2 regions of the Paeniglutamicibacter psychrophenolicus genome follow, and region 2 is predicted to be linked to the other one. Evidence: predicted binding sites of a transcription regulator. Region 2 holds the regulator's gene; the other holds the start of a gene.

Region 1 (8,475 bases), 1.2 Mb from region 2:
GACGTGCACCGCGATGTGCATGGAGTGCGGGCCGGTGTGGATCAGCCGGGCCTCGAGTTCGACGATGTCCCCGATGTGGATCGGGTTCAGGAAGTGGATGCCGCCGGAGTACACGGCCACGGCGTCCTGCTTGCACCACGCCATGGCGCAGGCCCGGGCGACCTCGTCGATCCAGCGCATCACGATCCCGCCGTGGGCGTTGCCGCCCCAGTTCACGTCGGTCGGCGCGGCCAGGAACCTGAAGGTCTCCCGCGGCGTGGTGCCGGCATCCGTGTAGTCCTGGGCGTTCATGGCGTCGCGGATGTCCGCGCGCGCCTCGATGCGTGCCGCGGCCCCGGCGGCCAGCTGTTCCGATTCGGCGTCGGCGGGCGTCCACTGCGGGACGTTCTTGGGCCGCCGTTGTTCGTCCATGGCCACGAAGACCAGGATGCAGTCCATGGCCGGGCGGAAGATCCGCTCGCGCACGTCCGCGGCGTCGACGGTGACGACCACCTGCATGCTGCTGCGCCCGGTGTGCACGATCCGGGCGGTGACCTCGATCAGGTCGCCGTTCTCGATGGGCCTGGTGAAGTGCACGTTCCCGACGTAGGCGGTGACGCAGTACCCGCCGGAATAGCCCACGGCGCAGGCGTATGCGGCCTTGTCGATCCATTCGAGCACGCGACCGGCCTGGACCGTGGCACCGTCCTCGGAAACGTCCGTCGGGGCAGCCAGGAAGCGCAGCGTCATCACATCGTTCATGGGGTACATCCTAACCAGCGGCCCCGGTGCCGGCCCCCACGGTGACGTGCCGCGGCCGCGGTCCGGGTTCCTCCCCCGACGCTTTGAGCCTCTTCCCTGGTGGGGCGGGACCGGCCGGCGGCTGCAACCTCAGGGTGCCGGGGACCCCGGACCGCCTTCGGCGGCTACCCGGTGCTGGCCCCGGATCCGCTCAAGGCGCAGCTCGAGCATGTAGTCGTCGAAGTCGACCTGGATGGTGTGGCGCGTCGAGGCCACGTAGCGCCTGGCCAGCCTGGCCCGGTAGCGTTCGATCTCGCGCTGTTGGGCAGCAACCGACGGCAGCTCGTAACGGCCCTGCAGGTGGTCGGCCACCAGCTGGGACTGGCGTTCGGCAATCGGCATCACGGCGCCAAGCGGTTGCACCAACCCGATGAAATACAGTCCGGGACATTGCGGGTGGAAGATGCGCCGGTACAGCTCGATCCGGTTGTCGGCACCGGGGTCCAGGAAGCCGGCGTCGAGGAACGGGAAGTTGATCCGGTATCCGGTGCAGTAGACGACCAGGTCCGCCTCGACCGAGGTGCCGTCGGTGAAGTTCACCCGGTCCTTCCCGAGCGAGGCGATGTTCGGCTTGGGCGTGATGGCCCCGTGGGCCAGCCGGTCCAGCACACGGCTGGAGATGGTGGGGTGGGACTGGGCGAACTTGTGGGTGGGTTCCGCCAGCCCGTAGCGGGACATCTTCCCGGTGTTCAGCCGCATCAGCGGCCTGGCCAGCGGCCAGCGCAGCCAGCCGGGCAACAGCTCGGAGGCGGCGGCCTGGTCGTAGGGCCGGCCAAAGACGTACTTGGGGATGATGTGTACGCCGCTGCGTGCGGCAAGCACCGTTGACTTGGCGCGGTAGGAGGCGTCGACCGCGATGTCCACGGCCGAGTTGCCCATGCCCAGGACCACGACGCGCTTTCCGTCCAGCTGCGCGTCGCTGTGGTAGGCATGCGAGTGGATCTGCTCCCCCTCGAATTCGTCCGCACCGGGGAAACCGGGGTCGGGCATCCGCGGATCCCAGTGGTGCCCGTTGGCAACGCAGACGTCGGTGTAGCGGCGGATCTCCCCGGTGCTGAGCCTGACCGCGAAGGTTCCCTCTGGAAGCCGCTCCACGTGGGCCACCCCCGTGTTGAAGGTGATCAGGTCCTTGAGCCCGAAGTGCTCCACATAGCTGTCGAAGTAGGCTGCCACATGATCGTGCCGCACGAAGTCGGGGAGGTCCTCGGGCATCGGGAAATCGGAGAACGCCATGCGCTTGCGCGACGTGTTGATGTGCAGGGTGTTGTAGGCGGCGGAGACCCCGTTGTTGTTGCCCCACACCCAGTTGCCACCCACCCGGTCCGAGAGCTCGAAGCAGTCGAAGTCCAGGCCGCGTTCGTTCAGCACCTTGATCATGGCGATCCCGCTGGCGCCGGCGCCGATCACGCAGATCCTCCGGGGAGTCGCTTCCCCGCTGTTGGATGTGTTCATGGTGTTTCCTTGTCTTCGTTTCCGGCGCGTACCAGGGTTGATTCGTAACGTTCCCTGGCCGCGGGGTTCGCCAGGGCGATCTGGTCCGGGACCATGGCGCGCAACACCGCATGCCGCGGACGTTCCGGCAGCAGCTCCACCACCCGGTACAGCGGTCCGATCCATGACGGGACGGTCACCTCGAAGCGAGGTTTCTGCACGGTTTTCACCACGGCGTCGGCCACGGCCCGCGGGCTGAGCAACGCAACCGAGCCGCTTGAGGTTCCGGCCGCCAACCGGGTGTCGACGACCGCGGGCATCACGACGCTCAGGTGCACCCCGCTGCCGTGAAGTTCGCTGTTGACCGCCTTGAGATAGCCAAGCACGGCATGCTTGCCGGCCGCATAGCTTGCCTCGCCTGCCGGCGCCAGCTTCGAGGAAGCCGAGGCCACCGTGAGGATGTGCCCCGAGCCCCTGCGGCGCATCGGTCCGGCCGCCAGCCGGACCCCTCGCATCACCCCGTGCACATTGACTTCGAACTGCCGGTGGATCGCGGCTTCGGGTTCCTCGTCGAACGGGCCCACCCACATCACCCCGGCATTGTTGACCAGCACGTCGATCGGGCCCAGCGCCAGTTCCGTCTGCTCCAGAAACTCCCGGAACGACGCGGTGCTGGTGACATCGAGCCCAAGCCCCAGGGCTCCGGGCAACAGTGCCGCAGCCTGGAGAACTTCTTCGTGGTCCAGGTCGCCGAGCGACACCTTGGCTCCGGCCTCGGCGAGCGCGCGGGCGATTTCGCGCCCGATCCCCCGGGCGGCCCCCGTCACGGCGACGACTTTGCCTTCAACCTGCGTCCTTGCCATTGGTTTTCCTCCCGGGCAACGCTTCACGGTCAATCTGACATACCGTCATGTCAGATATTTGCCCTAGCATTGCACGAATGGACCAGCATGGGAAGAGGACCGAGGGTAGACGTTATTCGGGCATGGATGCCGCAGACCGGATCTTGCGCCGGCGTGCCAGTCTGCTCGATGCCGCCCTCGAGCTCTTTGGCACCCAAGGCTATCTGGCCACGTCCGTCAAGGACCTTTGCACCCAGGCGGAATTGACCGAACGATACTTCTACGAATCCTTTCCGCGCCGCGAGGACCTGTTGCTCGACGTCTATTCGGGCCTGGTCGAACGGGTCTTCACGTTGACCATTGCGGCCATGGAAACCGCCGGAGACGACCGCCTGGTGCGCGCACGCCTGGGACTCGAGGCCTTCATCCGCTTCCTGCTGGAAGACGCCCGCAGGGCACGGGTGGTGTTGATCGAGGTCGTCGGGGTCTCCCCCGTCGTGGAGGACAGCCGAAATGCAGTGATGCACCGATTTGCCCAGGTTATCCTGGGTGCCTTCCTTACTCCGCCTGAAGGCGACCCCGCCGCCGCCACGCTGCCGCCGGAGGAGCTCGGCATGATGGCCACTGCATTGGTCGGTGCAGTGAACCACGTGCTGGCCGACTCGCTGGCCCGCGAGGGACGCCCGGATCCCGGGATGCTGGTCCGGGTTTGCGTCAGGCTCTTCGAGGCGTCCTACTCAAGCATTTTCCCGCGCGGCTAGCATTCCCGCCTGGCCGGACGCCAGCAGTGCCGATCCCTTCCCCCGCAGACGCTCCCGTTAACGCGCGCGTGGCGGGCACCTTGGGAAATGGTGCCCGCCACGCGCGGCGCATCGACCCCTTGCGGGACCAACACGGTCAATCTGGAATCAGTTGCTTTCGGCCACCGCGCGGATGCCCTCGAGTACCGCTGCGACCTGGCCGGCGACCTCCACGTCGTCCTTCGGGTGCAGGTCGGCGAAGCGGACCACCGAGTTCGGGATCGACAGCTTGACGTCCTCAAGGACGTTGGCGCCGGCGATGGCCAGCGCCTTGCGGGCCTCGTCCTGGGCCCAGACCCCGCCGTACTGGCCAAAGGCGGTGCCGATGACAGCTGCGGGCATGTCCTTGGCAACGCTGTTGCCGAACGGGCGCGAGAGCCAGTCGATGGCATTCTTCAGGACGGCGGGCATGGTGCCGTTGTATTCCGGGGAGACCAGCAGCAAGGCGTCGGCCTCGGCGGCAGCGGCGCGCAATTCAAGTGCCGCGGCGGGAACCTGGCCCTCGATGTCCTGGTCCTCGTTGTAGAACGGGATGTTCTCCAGTCCCGAGAAGACGTTGACCTCGACACCGGCGGGGGCGTTCAGGGCCGTGGCTTCGGCCAGCTGGCGGTTCGTCGATCCGTTGCGCAATGAACCGACGAGGGTGAGGACTGTGGTTGCCATGGGGGTCTCCTGTTTCTTGGCCTGCTATTCAAGCGTCACCCAAAACAACTGGCTCCGGTCTGCCGCGATTCCCGATCCGGCAGTGAATAGCGCCACACCCCGCGGGCCGTCGCTCCATCTCGCCGTCGGCGAACACGACCCGAGAGGGAAGGTGCTCGGGAATAACCTGTTGGCAACAGCGTTAACTTGAGTCAATGACACTCAAGTATCCATAGGAGGAAACATGCCAGCATTCTTTGGCCCGTCCGACGCCGGCAACGGCTCTTTCGAGGACTTCCTGGCGCGCTACCTGCAAGGCCAGCGCACCAGCCGCTTCGGGCGTCCCGTCGACATCACCCGGCTGCTCAGCCGCCACACGCACGAGGTGCTGACCCGTGCCGCGCAATTCGCCGTCGAACACGGCCACAGCGACATCGACGCGCTGCACCTGCTGCGCGTGATGCTCGAAACCGAACCCGTCGGCGAGGCGCTGCGCCGCTCGGGCGCGGACGCCGCGGCGATTGCCCGCGACGCCGAGCAGCGCCTGCCCGAATCCGGGCCGAAGCGCTCCGGTTCCACTCCCGCACTGACCCCATCGGCCCAGCGTGCGCTGCTGGATGCCTACCAGGTGGCCCGCGCCTTCGGCTCGACCTACATCGATCCCGAGCACCTGTTCCTGGCCTTCGTGCTGAACACCGAATCCCCCGCCGGGCAGGTCCTCTCCGCCGCCGGGGTCACCCCGCAATCCCTGCAGGCAGCCGCCGAGGGCACCGAACAGCCGGGCCACGGCACCGCACCGGAACCCCACTCCCCCACCAATAACGGGCCGGCCACCAAGGGACAGACCCCGATGCTGGAGAAGTTCGGCATGGACCTGACCGCCCGTGCCGCCGAGGACGGACTGGACCCGGTGATCGGCCGCGAAAAGGAGATTGAGCAGGCCATCGAGATCCTGGCCCGCCGCACCAAGAACAACCCGGTGCTGATCGGCGAGGCCGGCGTCGGCAAGACCGCCGTCGTCGAGGGACTGGCCCGAGCCATCGTCGCAGGCGAAGTCCCGGCCCAGCTGGCGGGCAAGCGCGTGGTCTCCCTCGACCTGCCCGCCATGGTCGCCGGCACCCGCTACCGCGGCGACTTCGAGGAACGCCTGACCCAGACCCTGGACGAGATCGCCGCCCAGGACGGCGAGGTGATCGTCTTCATCGACGAGCTGCACACCGTGGTCGGCGCCGGAGGCGGCGGGGGCGAGGGGTCCATGGACGCCGGCAACATCCTCAAGCCGCGACTGGCCCGCGGCGAGCTGCACCTGATCGGCGCCACCACGCTGGCCGAGTACCGGAAGGTGGAAAAGGACCCGGCCCTGGAACGCCGCTTCCAGCCGGTGACCATCGGCGAGCCCTCGATCGAGGACGCCGTGGCAATCCTGCACGGGCTCAAGGACCGCTACGCCCGGCACCACCAGGTGACCTACACCGACGAAGCGATCCGCGCCGCGGTCGAAATGTCGGCACGCTACGTGACCGATCGGTTCCTGCCGGACAAGGCCATCGACCTGATCGACACGGCCGGGGCCAGGCTGGGCCTGAAGCGCCCCGCCGGTGTGGACACCCAGGCGCTGGCGTCGCGGATCGCCGAGCTGGGCGCCGACAAGGACCGGGCTGTGGCCGAGGAGCGCTACGAGGACGCCTCGAGGCTGCGCGACGAGGCCGAGGAGCTGGGCGCCCGCCTGGCCGAGGCACGGGAGGGTGCCGCGGGCACCCCGTCGGCGGTGGTCAACGAGACCCAGATCGCCGAGGTCATCGCCCGTGCCACGGGCATTCCCGCCGCGCGGCTGACCAAGGACGAGAAGGGACGCCTGGCCCGCCTCGAGGAAGAGCTGCACGAGCGGGTCGTCGGGCAGGATGATGCCGTGGCGGCCGTCGCCAAGGCGGTGCGGCGTTCCCGCACCGGGCTGGGCGACGAGGGCAAGCCGGTGGGCAGCTTCCTGTTCCTGGGCCCCACCGGCGTGGGCAAGACCGAGCTGGCCAAGGCCCTGGCCGAATCGCTCTTCGGCGACGAGTCGGCCATGGTCAGGTTCGACATGAGCGAGTTCGGCGAGCGCCACACGGTCTCCCGGCTCGTTGGTGCCCCTCCGGGATACGTCGGCTACGACGAGGCCGGGCAGCTGACCGAGCGCGTGCGCCGGCGCCCATACTCGGTGGTGCTGCTGGACGAGGTGGAGAAGGCGCACCCGGACGTATTCAACCTGCTGCTGCAGGTGCTCGACGACGGCCGGCTCACCGACGGGCAGGGCCGCACCGTGGACTTCCGCAACACTGTCATCATCATGACCTCCAACCTGGGCTCGGAGTTCCTGGCCAGCCGCGGTGCTCCGCTGGGCTTCGGGTCCGACTCCGGGGCAGGGTCCGAGCGCGAGCTGCGCGCCAAGGTGATGGGCCGGCTGCGCGAGACCATGCGTCCGGAATTCCTGAACCGGATCGACGAGACGGTGCTGTTCCGCAAACTCGAGGCCGAGCAGCTGCGTTCGATCGTGCGGCTGCAGCTGCGCCGCACCGAGGCCCGGCTCGCCGCCCACGGCATCGGGCTTGACGTCGACGAGGCGGCGGTGGCCTGGATCGCCGAGGCCGGCCACGAGCCGGAGTTCGGTGCCAGGCCGCTGCGCCGGGTGATCTCCCGCGAGCTCGACGACAGGGTCGCAGACCTGCTGGTCACCGACGAGCTGGCAACCGGCGGGACAGTGGTGGTGACCGCGGTCGAGTCGGGCCTGCGGGTCTCGGCCTATCGGGACGCGGCGCTCGCGGCGTAGCAAAACCCCTGAGGGGCGGAAAAGCACTGCTTTTCCGCCCCCTTTGTTGCGCCCTGGCCTAAGCTGGGCCATGTGGGATTGGGGACCCGCACTGGCACAATCTTTGGGGGAAGAATGCCGCATCAAAAACCATGGAGCCAGGAACCCGAATTCGGGAACCGGGGCGGGCAACCGCTGCGCGCACCCAGCGGCCGGGTTCCGCAATGGGCGCTTGACGAGGCTGCACACCGGGCGGAGGCGCGGGAACCCGTGACCCGGGTCGTTCCGCTGCGAAGGACCGCACGCAGCTCGTTCCGCCGGCGCCGACGGCTTCCACGCCGCGGCTGGAACCTGGGCGTGGTCATTGCCCTGCTGGTGGGCCTCTACTACAGCCCGGTATTGCTCGAGCGCTACGTCATGCCTGCGCTGATCCCGATGGTTCCCTCATCCACCGTGCCGCCGCGCGGCGTCGATGCGGCTGCCGCGCCTTTGGGCACGCCGCCAGCCGGAACCGGGTCCGGGTCATTCCGGCTGCAGGAGTCCCCGGACCCCGGCCAGACCTTCGTCGCCTACGATCCCTGCCGACCCATACGCTACGTCATCCGCGCGGAGGACTCCCCCGTTGGCGGCGAGACCCTGATCCACCAGGCGGTCGGCGAGATTTCCGCCGCCACCGGGTTGCGCTTCATCTACGACGGGCCCACCACCGAAGGGCCAAGCGGGGAACGCGAACGGTACCAGCCCCAGCGCTACGGCAAGCGTTGGGCACCGCTTCTGATCGTGTGGTCGAACCCTGCCGAAACACCCCGCCTCGCCGGGGACGTGGGCGGGCTGGGCGGCAGCGACTACGCCCACACCCCCGGGCATCCGGTGGTCTACGTGGCCGGCCAGGTGATGCTGGATGCACCAGACATGTCCCGGTTCCTCGCATACCCCGGCGGCGCCACCTTGGTCCGCGCGGTCATCATGCACGAGCTCGGCCATGTGGTGGGGCTGGCACACGTGGAGGACCCGAGCCAGCTGATGTACGGCGACGGAAACAACCTGACGACGCTGGCTGACGGGGACCGTGCCGGGCTGGCTCTGCTGGGCACCGGGGCCTGCGTGCCGCAGCTGTAGCAGCCGCGCATCAAGGTCAGCCGGGGAAACCGAAGCAGGGGAAGAAGCCCTCGACGCCCGGCCGGGCCACCTCCAC
Region 2 (8,475 bases):
GTGCGGAGTTGTTTCCCACCCCCAAAGGCTAGAAAGGTGTTCGGCATGATTCAAGGGGCAGCGACAAAAACGGGTGCGGAAGTTTGCCAGGCCTCATTCACGGGCTTCGTCCGGCCCGCGGGTGTTGCCCCGGATCCACACAGTCGGCGGACCTACCGGTACGTGGGGATGTACTGGGTGCTGGGAACGATTTCCTTGCCCAGGGGCATGAGGGAAATCGGGATCATCTTGAGGTTGGCGATGCCCAGCGGGATGCCAACGATGCTCACGAACATCGGGATCGCGGTCAGCACATGGCCGATGGCGATCCAGATGCCGGCCACCAATACCCAGATGACATTTCCAATAGTTGAAAAAGCTCCTACCCGACCTCGGTCCACCACCGTGCGTCCAAAGGGCCACAGCGCATAAAGGGCAATCCGGAAGGAAGCAATGCCGAAGGGGATGGTGACAATAAGCAGGCAGCAAACGATGCCGGCCAGCATGTATCCCGCCGCCAGCCAGATACCGCCGAAAACAAGCCAGATGACGTTCAGGACCACGGAGAGAGTGTTTCGCATACATCCACTTTCGCCCATCATCCCCTGCCGCGCCATGGGGTAACACCCTGAGCCTTCCCCCAATTGCTTGGTAACGCTTTCTAACGATTCGCGCCAATGGCCCCCGAGGATTCGATAAGCGTGGGGCAAACAGGGAAGATTATTGGATGCCGTATGCGTTTGCTCGAAAATCTTCCCTACTTGTTTCTGGACTCCTCATGATCGGACTTCTGGCAGGTTGCGCACCGGCACCAGGATCCCCCAAGTCCCCGCAGGATTCGCACCAGGAGATCACTCACGCGTCATCCAATTCGGAGGGGCATAACTCCGACTCCCTACCCCTGTTCCTGGTCCCTGACCTGGATGCGGTGACCGCGACCGATGAGCACCGCCGTATCTTTACCAAGCATTTCGAGGTTCCTTCCGTCCCCGCGGTGGCCCGGTCCCAGGCCGAACTTGTCACGGAGCAGGTCGACGCGTTCAAGTCCACGAATGTTCCGGATGTGGCTACGGGGGAACTGCCCGTGGCGGAACTGAACATGCGCAGCCATCTCACGGCCGTTTCCACCCGGGTCCTTGGCATCCGGGTCAACACCTATGAGTCCACCGGCGCTGGTGCCGGGACCCGGTACTTGACTCAGTGGTTCGACCAGGACGCACCCGCGGCACTGGGAACCAGGGATTTGTTTGACAGCGACGAGGACTGGGCGCAGTTCAAGGAATTCGTCGCCCAGGCCGCAACCGCCGACCCCAGGGTCTTTGTCGGGAGCCTGATGGACCTCGATGATGCCTGGCTGGACTCCGTGAATTTCGATGCGTACGGAAACGCCCTGGTGGAATTCGATGACAACAGCGTCGGCCCCGACTCGGCCGGCCCAATCGTCGTGAAGGTCGATGCCGGGCACGTTGCCTCGCTGCTCTCAGGATTCGGAACCCTGGCCCGCACCGCCGCAACGTCTCCGAGCCCCCGGGTCCAGCTGGGCCTGCTGCAGGACCGTGCCAGCCAGGCACCCGACGGCGGTGTCGCGGCGACAACTCCGGAATCCGCTCCCGATGCCGGCACCGAACCCGATGGGGCCGGCCGCAACCGGCCGGCGCAACGTGCCGTCGACTGCACTGCTACAAAGTGCGTGGCATTGACCTTCGACGACGGACCGGGCCCGAAGACCGGGAAACTGCTCGACACCCTGCGCGAGGGCAACGCGCCCTCCACGTTCTTCGTCACCGGCCCCAACGCCAAGCTGCGGCCCGAGATCCTGGCCCGCATGGTGGCCGAGGGCCACGAAATCGGGAACCACACGTGGAACCACCGGTCGCTCACCTCGCTGTCCTCGGCCCAGATCCAACGTGAGATTGACCGCACCAATGCAGCGATCACCCAGGCCATCGACCAGCCTGCCGCCCTGATGCGCCCTCCCTACGGCGCACACAACTCCATCAGCGACCGGCTCGCGAGCACCCCGGTGATCCTGTGGGACGTCGACACCCTGGACTGGAAGCACCGCAACACCGAAAAGGTCGTCGACGCCGCGATTTCCCAGACCACACCGGGGTCGATCGTGTTGATGCACGACATTCATTCCAGCACCGTGGCGGCGGTCCCCAAGATCCTTTCCGGCCTGCGCGCCAAGGGCTACACCTTTGTCACGGTCACCGAGCTCATGGGCGATTCGGGGCTCAAGGCCGGGGAGAGCTACGCCCGCGCCCCGCAACCGGCAAAAGCATCCGGTGCCAAGGGCGCCAAAGCCACCCGGTGAAGTTCGCTACCCTTAAGCCCATGAGCATTCCCCCAGAGCGCAAGATGCCGGTCAGCGGCCGCGCCGTCGAAGACCTCGCCTTTTACCGAACCGAACCAGTCTCGTTTGTCCGCCGTGGCAACCGCCTGCAGGGCCGCCGTGCCGACGCCTGGGAACGCACCGCCCAAAAGTACATCATCGAGCCGCCGCGCGAGCAGGCCGACACCTCCGTGGCCGAGGGCTACCAGTTCGACCAAGAGGCCATCTACGGCCGCAAGGCCCCGCTGATCGTGGAGATCGGCTCGGGCCTGGGCGAAGCCATGGCCTATGCAGCCAGCGAGCACCGCGACAAGGACTTCCTGGCCGTCGAGGTCTACCGTCCCGGGCTGGCAGCGCTTATGGTGCGGGTGGAAAACAACGAGCTGACCAATGTGCGCGCGGTCCAGGCAAACGCACCGGAGGTCCTGGACTCGATGCTCCCGGCGGCCTCGGCCGACGAGGTCTGGATCTTCTTCTCCGACCCGTGGCACAAGATCCGCCACCACAAGCGCCGCCTGATCAAGGATTCGTTTGTGAAGAAGCTTGAGCGCGTACTGGTCCCCGGCGGCGTGGTCCGCCTCGCCACCGACTGGTCCAACTACGCCGAGCAGATGCGCGAGGTCTTTGACGCGGCCGACGCGTTCACCAGCCTGCACCCGGGCGAGCTTGCCGGCGAGGACAGCAACCTCACCAAGGTCCGCCGCTTGGGCCTGGAGAAGGACGAGAAGGATCCCGAATTCATCGACGAGCGCGGGGGCTGGGCTCCCCGCTTCGAGGGCCGCACGTTGACCAGCTTCGAGGGCAAGGCGCTCAAGGCCGGCCGGATGATCTTCGATCTGGCCTACCGCAAGGCGCTGTAGCCGGTCGGTGTTGCTGCGGGCGGTGTCGGGCTTCTCCCCGGCACCGCCCGCCGTGCTTAAGCCAGGGGTTGCTGCCCGGTGGTGATCAACGCCAGGTTGCGCAGGCACAGCGTGCCGGGGTCCCGGTAGCCCCGGGGCGAACGCGGATCCCCCGGAAGGTGCTGGGAGGTGTTGTGCCCGGTGGCGGCATGCAGTCCCAGCTCCGGGATGGCACCGACGCTAAACCGGTGCCCCGAAAGCAGCTTGCGGCCCGAGAGCGCGCGGCCGAACCACGCCAATCGGTCGCCGGGGGCGACGGCCTCGTAGATGTTTTGTGGCGGGACGTTCAGCCGCCCCGGGCTGCGGGACAGGTGCCGGGGAATCCCGGCGGAACCGATCGTGGCCAGCGCCTGGGCGTGGACCGCGTACCCGGATGCCGGATCGAGCACCTGGGCGGCAAGCGTGGCGGCGTAGGAGTGGGCTTCGAGTGCCAGGTGCGGGGCATCGGGCCTCAGGCGGGCAAAGGTGCCCAGGTCCTGTCCGAGCCGATGCAGGCCCCGCCGGGCGGCAGTGTCCAGCAGGGCGCTGGCCAGGTTCGGGGCGGGGTAGCCCAGCCATGCGACCACCGCGGGTTCGGCGATCCCGACCTTGCGTTGTTCCAGGTAGAGCTGTCCGGCTTCCCTGACGCTGCCCCACATCGCGTTGCGCGCCCTGATCCCGGTTCCGGAAAGCTGGAAGGTCACGTGCGTGGCGGTGTCCAGGTCGCCCACGGCGACCGCGGCCAGCGGCTCGCGGCCGGACAAATCCAGGTACAGCAGGTGGCGTGCGGGAATGGCCGGGTCCATGGCTCCGGGGCGCAGCGCATGGGCTGTCCCGTCGAGGGCCTGGCGGTGGCTGGTGCGCAGCCGTCCGCGGATCTTGCACAACGCCTCGAAGCGGCGCTGGGCCGCGCCGGAGAGCCGGGCGTAGCTCTCACGCACCGGCATGGCACCGCCTTCGCCCGGCATCGCCAGTGGCTACTTGCCTCGTGGTTTCCATACCACCACGGCCTGGCTGCGGCCGCGCGGGCGCTGCCCCCGGGCCAGGGAGACCACGTCCCCGGTGCTCCCGGCGGCAAAGACGCGTCCCAGGCCCGCGGCCTGGTGGGCGCTGCGCAGGGCGAAAACCTCGTTGCTCAGTTCGCCGATCCGCATGCGCAGGGCCGCGACCTGGTTTTCCAGGGCCATGATGCGCCTGATGCCTTCCAGCGAGACCCCGTCCTTGGACAGGCGCTGGATCTCGCGCAGCAGTTCCACGTCGTGCTCGGAGTACCGGCGTTGCTTGCCGCCCTGGCGGGAGGGGGAAACCAGGCCGAGGCGGTCGTATTGGCGCAGCGTCTGGGGGTGCATGTCGGCCAATTCGGCTGCAACTGAAATGACGAAGATCGGCCTTAGTCGGTCATTGCCCATGATCCCTGCCTTTCATCCGGTTTCATCCACCGTAGCCAATTCCCCGGTGGGGCCAATGGCCCCGCGTCGCCGGTCAAGCGGCGCGGGGCCTGGAGGTGCTTAGAGTTTTGCCCGGGAGACCAGTGCCTCGCGCGGGTTCTCGCCCTTGGTTGCCTCGGCGAAGGCCTCGACGGCTGCCTTGGCTTCCTTGGAGAGGTTCTGCGGGACCACCACGTCCAGGGTGACCAGCAGGTCTCCGGTGGCCTTGGAGGTCTTGACGCCGCGGCCCTTGAGGCGCAGCGTGCGCCCGGTTGCCGATCCCGCGGGGACCTTCATCTTGACACTTTCCCCGGTCAGTGTCGGCACCTCGATCTGTCCGCCCAGTGCGGCCTCGTCGAAGGTGACCGGGACGTGGATGCGGATGTTGTTGTCTTCGCGGATGAAGACCGGGTGCGGGTTGACGGTGACCTTGACGATCAGGTCGCCGGCGCCGGCGGAACCGGGTGAGCCCTTGCCGCGCACGCGCACCGACTGCCCGTCCTTGATCCCCGCGGGGATCCGCACGTCGATGACCTCGCCGTTGGCCTCGCGCAGGCCGATGGTGGTTCCCTTCATGGAACCGGCGAAGGAAATGGTGGTGCTTGCGGTGCGGTCCGCGCCCTTGCGCGGCGCCTGCTGGCCGAAGCCGCCGAAGCCGCCCCCGCCGCCAAAGAGGTCGGCGAATTCCGGCGGCACCTGGCCGCCGCGTCGGCTTCCTCCGCCTCCGCCGCCGCCGAAGAGGTTGGAGAAGACGTCCTCGAATCCGCCGTTGCCCGGTGCGCCGCCCTGGCCGCCGGCGCTGAAGCGCGCCCCGGAGCCCATGGCACGGATGGCGTCGTATTGCTGGCGGTCCTCTGGGTCCGAGAGCACCGAGTGCGCCTCGGTGATGTCCTTGAACTTGCGCTCGGACGCGGGGTCCCCGGCGTTGGTGTCCGGGTGGTGCTTGCGGGCAAGCTTCCGGTACGCCTTCTTGATGTCCGCGTCGCTGGCGTCCTTGGAGACGCCAAGAATGGCGTAGAAATCCTTTTCGACCCAGTCCTGACTTGCCATCAGGCGCCTCCTTTGGTGGTGAAATTCGTTGTGGGCGGCCCGCCGGAAATTCGCGGCGGACCAGAAATCTGTGGGTGGTGCTTCACCAAGTGTGCGGCGGATCGCCGGTTCCCGCGAAGGGGAAGCGAGGCGATCCGCCGCATACGGTGGTGCAATTGCTGCATTGCTGCAGTCGTTGCCGGTGGTGTTTACTCCCCGAGGGAAACAATCACCTGGGCTGCGCGCAGGATGCGTTCGCCCTTCTTGAACCCGGTGCGCAGCACCTGGGCCACGTGGTCCGCCGGGATCTCCGCGTGCGGCTGCTGGATCAGCGCCTCGTGGATGTTCGGGTCGAAGGCGACACCGGCCTCGGCGATGCGCTCCAGGCCGAGGCCCTCGAGCACTGCGTCGAGCTTGTTGGCGATCGAGGCGAAGGGTCCATCGACCAGGTCTCCGTGGGCGCGGGCCGCATCGATGTCGTCAAGCACCGGCAGCAGGTTGACGAACACCGACTGCACGGCGACGTCGCGTGCCACGTCGCGGTCGCGCTCGACGCGCTTGCGGTAGTTGACGTACTCGGCCTGCAGGCGCAACAGGTCGTCGCGCAATTCGGCTTCCTTGTCGCTTGCCTCCGGCGCCTCGGCGTCGGCCGCGGCCTCGTTGAGGATGGCTTCGGCCTGGCTCAACGCGTCGCCCGAGTCGTGGGCCTCGTCAACGGGGGTCACCTCGTCCTTGGAGATGCCCTCGTCGTGGTTTTCCTCTGACATGGTTGATGCGCCCCTTACTTCTTTTCGTCTTCGTCGATGACCTCGGCGTCGACGATGTCCTCTTCGGCGTTCGGGGCCTCGGCATCGTCGGCTGCTGCGCCCTCGGACTGTGCCTGCGAGTAGATGGCCTCGCCCAGCTTGGTCTGCGAAGCCTGCAGCTTCTCGTACGCGGCCTTGACCTCGTCGTCGTTGTCCTGCTTCTCAAGGGCGGCCTTCAGCGCGTCGACGTCGGCCTGGACCTCGGTCTTGACCTCTTCGGGCAGCTTGTCGGCATTGTCCTTGATGAGCTTGTCGACAGAGTATGCAGACTGCTCGGCGGCGTTGCGGACTTCGGCTGCCTCGCGGCGGGCCTTGTCCTCGGAGGCGTGCTCCTCGGCTTCGCGGACCATGCGGTCGATGTCGTCCTTGGACAGCGCGGTGCCGCCGGTGATGGTCATCGACTGCTCGACGCCGGTGCCCTTGTCCTTGGCCGAGACGTGCACGATGCCGTTGGCGTCGATGTCGAAGGTGACCTCGACCTGCGGGATGCCGCGCGGTGCCGGCGCGATGCCGGTCAGCTCGAAGGTGCCCAGGGCCTTGTTGTCGCGGGTGAACTCGCGCTCGCCCTGGAAGACCTGGATGGAAACCGACGGCTGGTTGTCCTCGGCGGTGGTGAAGGTCTCCGAACGCTTGGTCGGGATCGCGGTGTTGCGCTCGATCAGCTTGGTCATCACACCACCCTTGGTTTCGATGCCCAGGGACAGCGGGGTGACGTCGATGAGCAGCACGTCCTTGCGCTCGCCCTTCAGCACGCCGGCCTGCAGTGCGGCGCCAACGGCGACGACCTCGTCCGGGTTGACACCCTTGTTGGCGTCCTTGCCGGCCAGTTCCTTGACCAGTTCGACAACTGCGGGCATGCGGGTCGAGCCGCCGACGAGGATCACGTGGGCGATCTCGGAGACCTTCACGCCGGCTTCGGCGATGACGTCCTTGAACGGCTTGCGGGTGCGCTCGAGCAGGTCGTTGGTCAGTTCCTGGAACTTGGCGCGCGAGAGGTGCTCGTCCAGGTGGACCGGGCCGTCGGCGGTGACCGAGAGGTACTGCAGGGAGATGTTGGTGGAGGTGGCCGAGGAGAGTTCCTTCTTGGCCTGCTCCGCTGCTTCCTTCAGGCGCTGCAGGGCGATCTTGTCCTTGGACAGGTCTGCGCCCTTCTGCTTGGCCTGGGCCAGCAGCCAGTCAACGACGCGTTGGTCCCAGTCGTCGCCGCCGAGGCGGTTGTCGCCCGAGGTGGAACGCACCTGGATGGTGGAGAAGTCGTCTTCGTCCTTGCCGACTTCCAGCAGGGAGACGTCGAAGGTTCCGCCGCCGAGGTCGAAGACCAGGATGAGCTCGTCTTCCTTGCCCTTGTCCAGGCCGTAGGCCAGGGCGGCTGCGGTCGGCTCGTTGACAATGCGCAGGACGTTCAGGCCCGCGATCTCGCCGGCCTCCTTGGTGGCCTGGCGCTCGGCGTCGTTGAAGTATGCCGGCACGGTGATGACCGCGTCGGTGACCTTCTCGCCCAGGTACGACTCGGCGTCGGTCTTGAGCTTCATCAGGGTACGTGCGGAGATTTCCTGCGCGGTGTACTTCTTGTCGTCAATGGCGACCGACCAGTCGGTGCCCATGTGGCGCTTGACCGAGGCGATGGTGCGATCGATGTTGTTCACGGCCTGGCGCTTGGCGATGTCGCCAACCAGGACCTCGCCGCTCTTGGCGAAGGCAACGACCGACGGGGTGGTGCGGTTGCCTTCGGCGTTGGCGATGACGGTGGGCTCGCCACCTTCGAGGACGGATACAACGGAGTTGGTGGTTCCGAGGTCAATACCTACGGCACGTGACATGGGGATGCTCCTTCATTACCTTGGGAAAATGTTCCAACGCCAGCACGATTCAAATCGGTTGAGCGTTCTGGACTCAAGTTTACCCACCGCAAAATCGATGTCAATTCAAAGTTGAGCGCGCATGGCTCAACTTTGCCGTTGAGGCGTGGATTCAATCCCGAAACCAACAAAAGTTCCCCGGAATTCCGGGGAACTTGGAGT

What was found. Region 2 encodes HspR, which represses chaperone genes until heat shock. Its sites were predicted from a motif close to AAGTTGAGTCNNNNNGACTCAACTT; they were not measured.
Region 1: the regulator HspR is predicted to act here: its motif matches at 4,700-4,724, upstream of JOF46_RS02940 (ATP-dependent Clp protease ATP-binding subunit).

Annotation. Positions count from the first base shown of each region.
Region 1 covers NZ_JAGIOE010000001.1:680,118-688,592, reverse strand. The annotation lists gene JOF46_RS02965 (acyl-CoA thioesterase) at 1-741, opposite strand, end outside; gene JOF46_RS02960 (flavin-containing monooxygenase) at 871-2,232, opposite strand; gene JOF46_RS02955 (SDR family oxidoreductase) at 2,229-3,074, opposite strand; gene JOF46_RS02950 (TetR/AcrR family transcriptional regulator) at 3,197-3,814, shown strand; gene JOF46_RS02945 (NAD(P)H-dependent oxidoreductase) at 3,962-4,516, opposite strand; gene JOF46_RS02940 (ATP-dependent Clp protease ATP-binding subunit) at 4,740-7,301, shown strand; gene JOF46_RS02935 (matrixin family metalloprotease) at 7,416-8,399, shown strand; gene JOF46_RS02930 (hypothetical protein) at 8,416-8,475, opposite strand, start outside.
Region 2 covers NZ_JAGIOE010000001.1:1,834,471-1,842,945, reverse strand. The annotation lists gene JOF46_RS08215 (VOC family protein) at 1-47, opposite strand, end outside; gene JOF46_RS08210 (YccF domain-containing protein) at 153-560, opposite strand; gene JOF46_RS08205 (polysaccharide deacetylase family protein) at 908-2,296, shown strand; gene trmB (tRNA (guanosine(46)-N7)-methyltransferase TrmB) at 2,317-3,174, shown strand; gene JOF46_RS08195 (alpha/beta hydrolase) at 3,231-4,139, opposite strand; gene JOF46_RS08190 (heat shock protein transcriptional repressor HspR) at 4,170-4,601, opposite strand; gene JOF46_RS08185 (DnaJ C-terminal domain-containing protein) at 4,701-5,669, opposite strand; gene JOF46_RS08180 (nucleotide exchange factor GrpE) at 5,858-6,415, opposite strand; gene dnaK (molecular chaperone DnaK) at 6,430-8,274, opposite strand.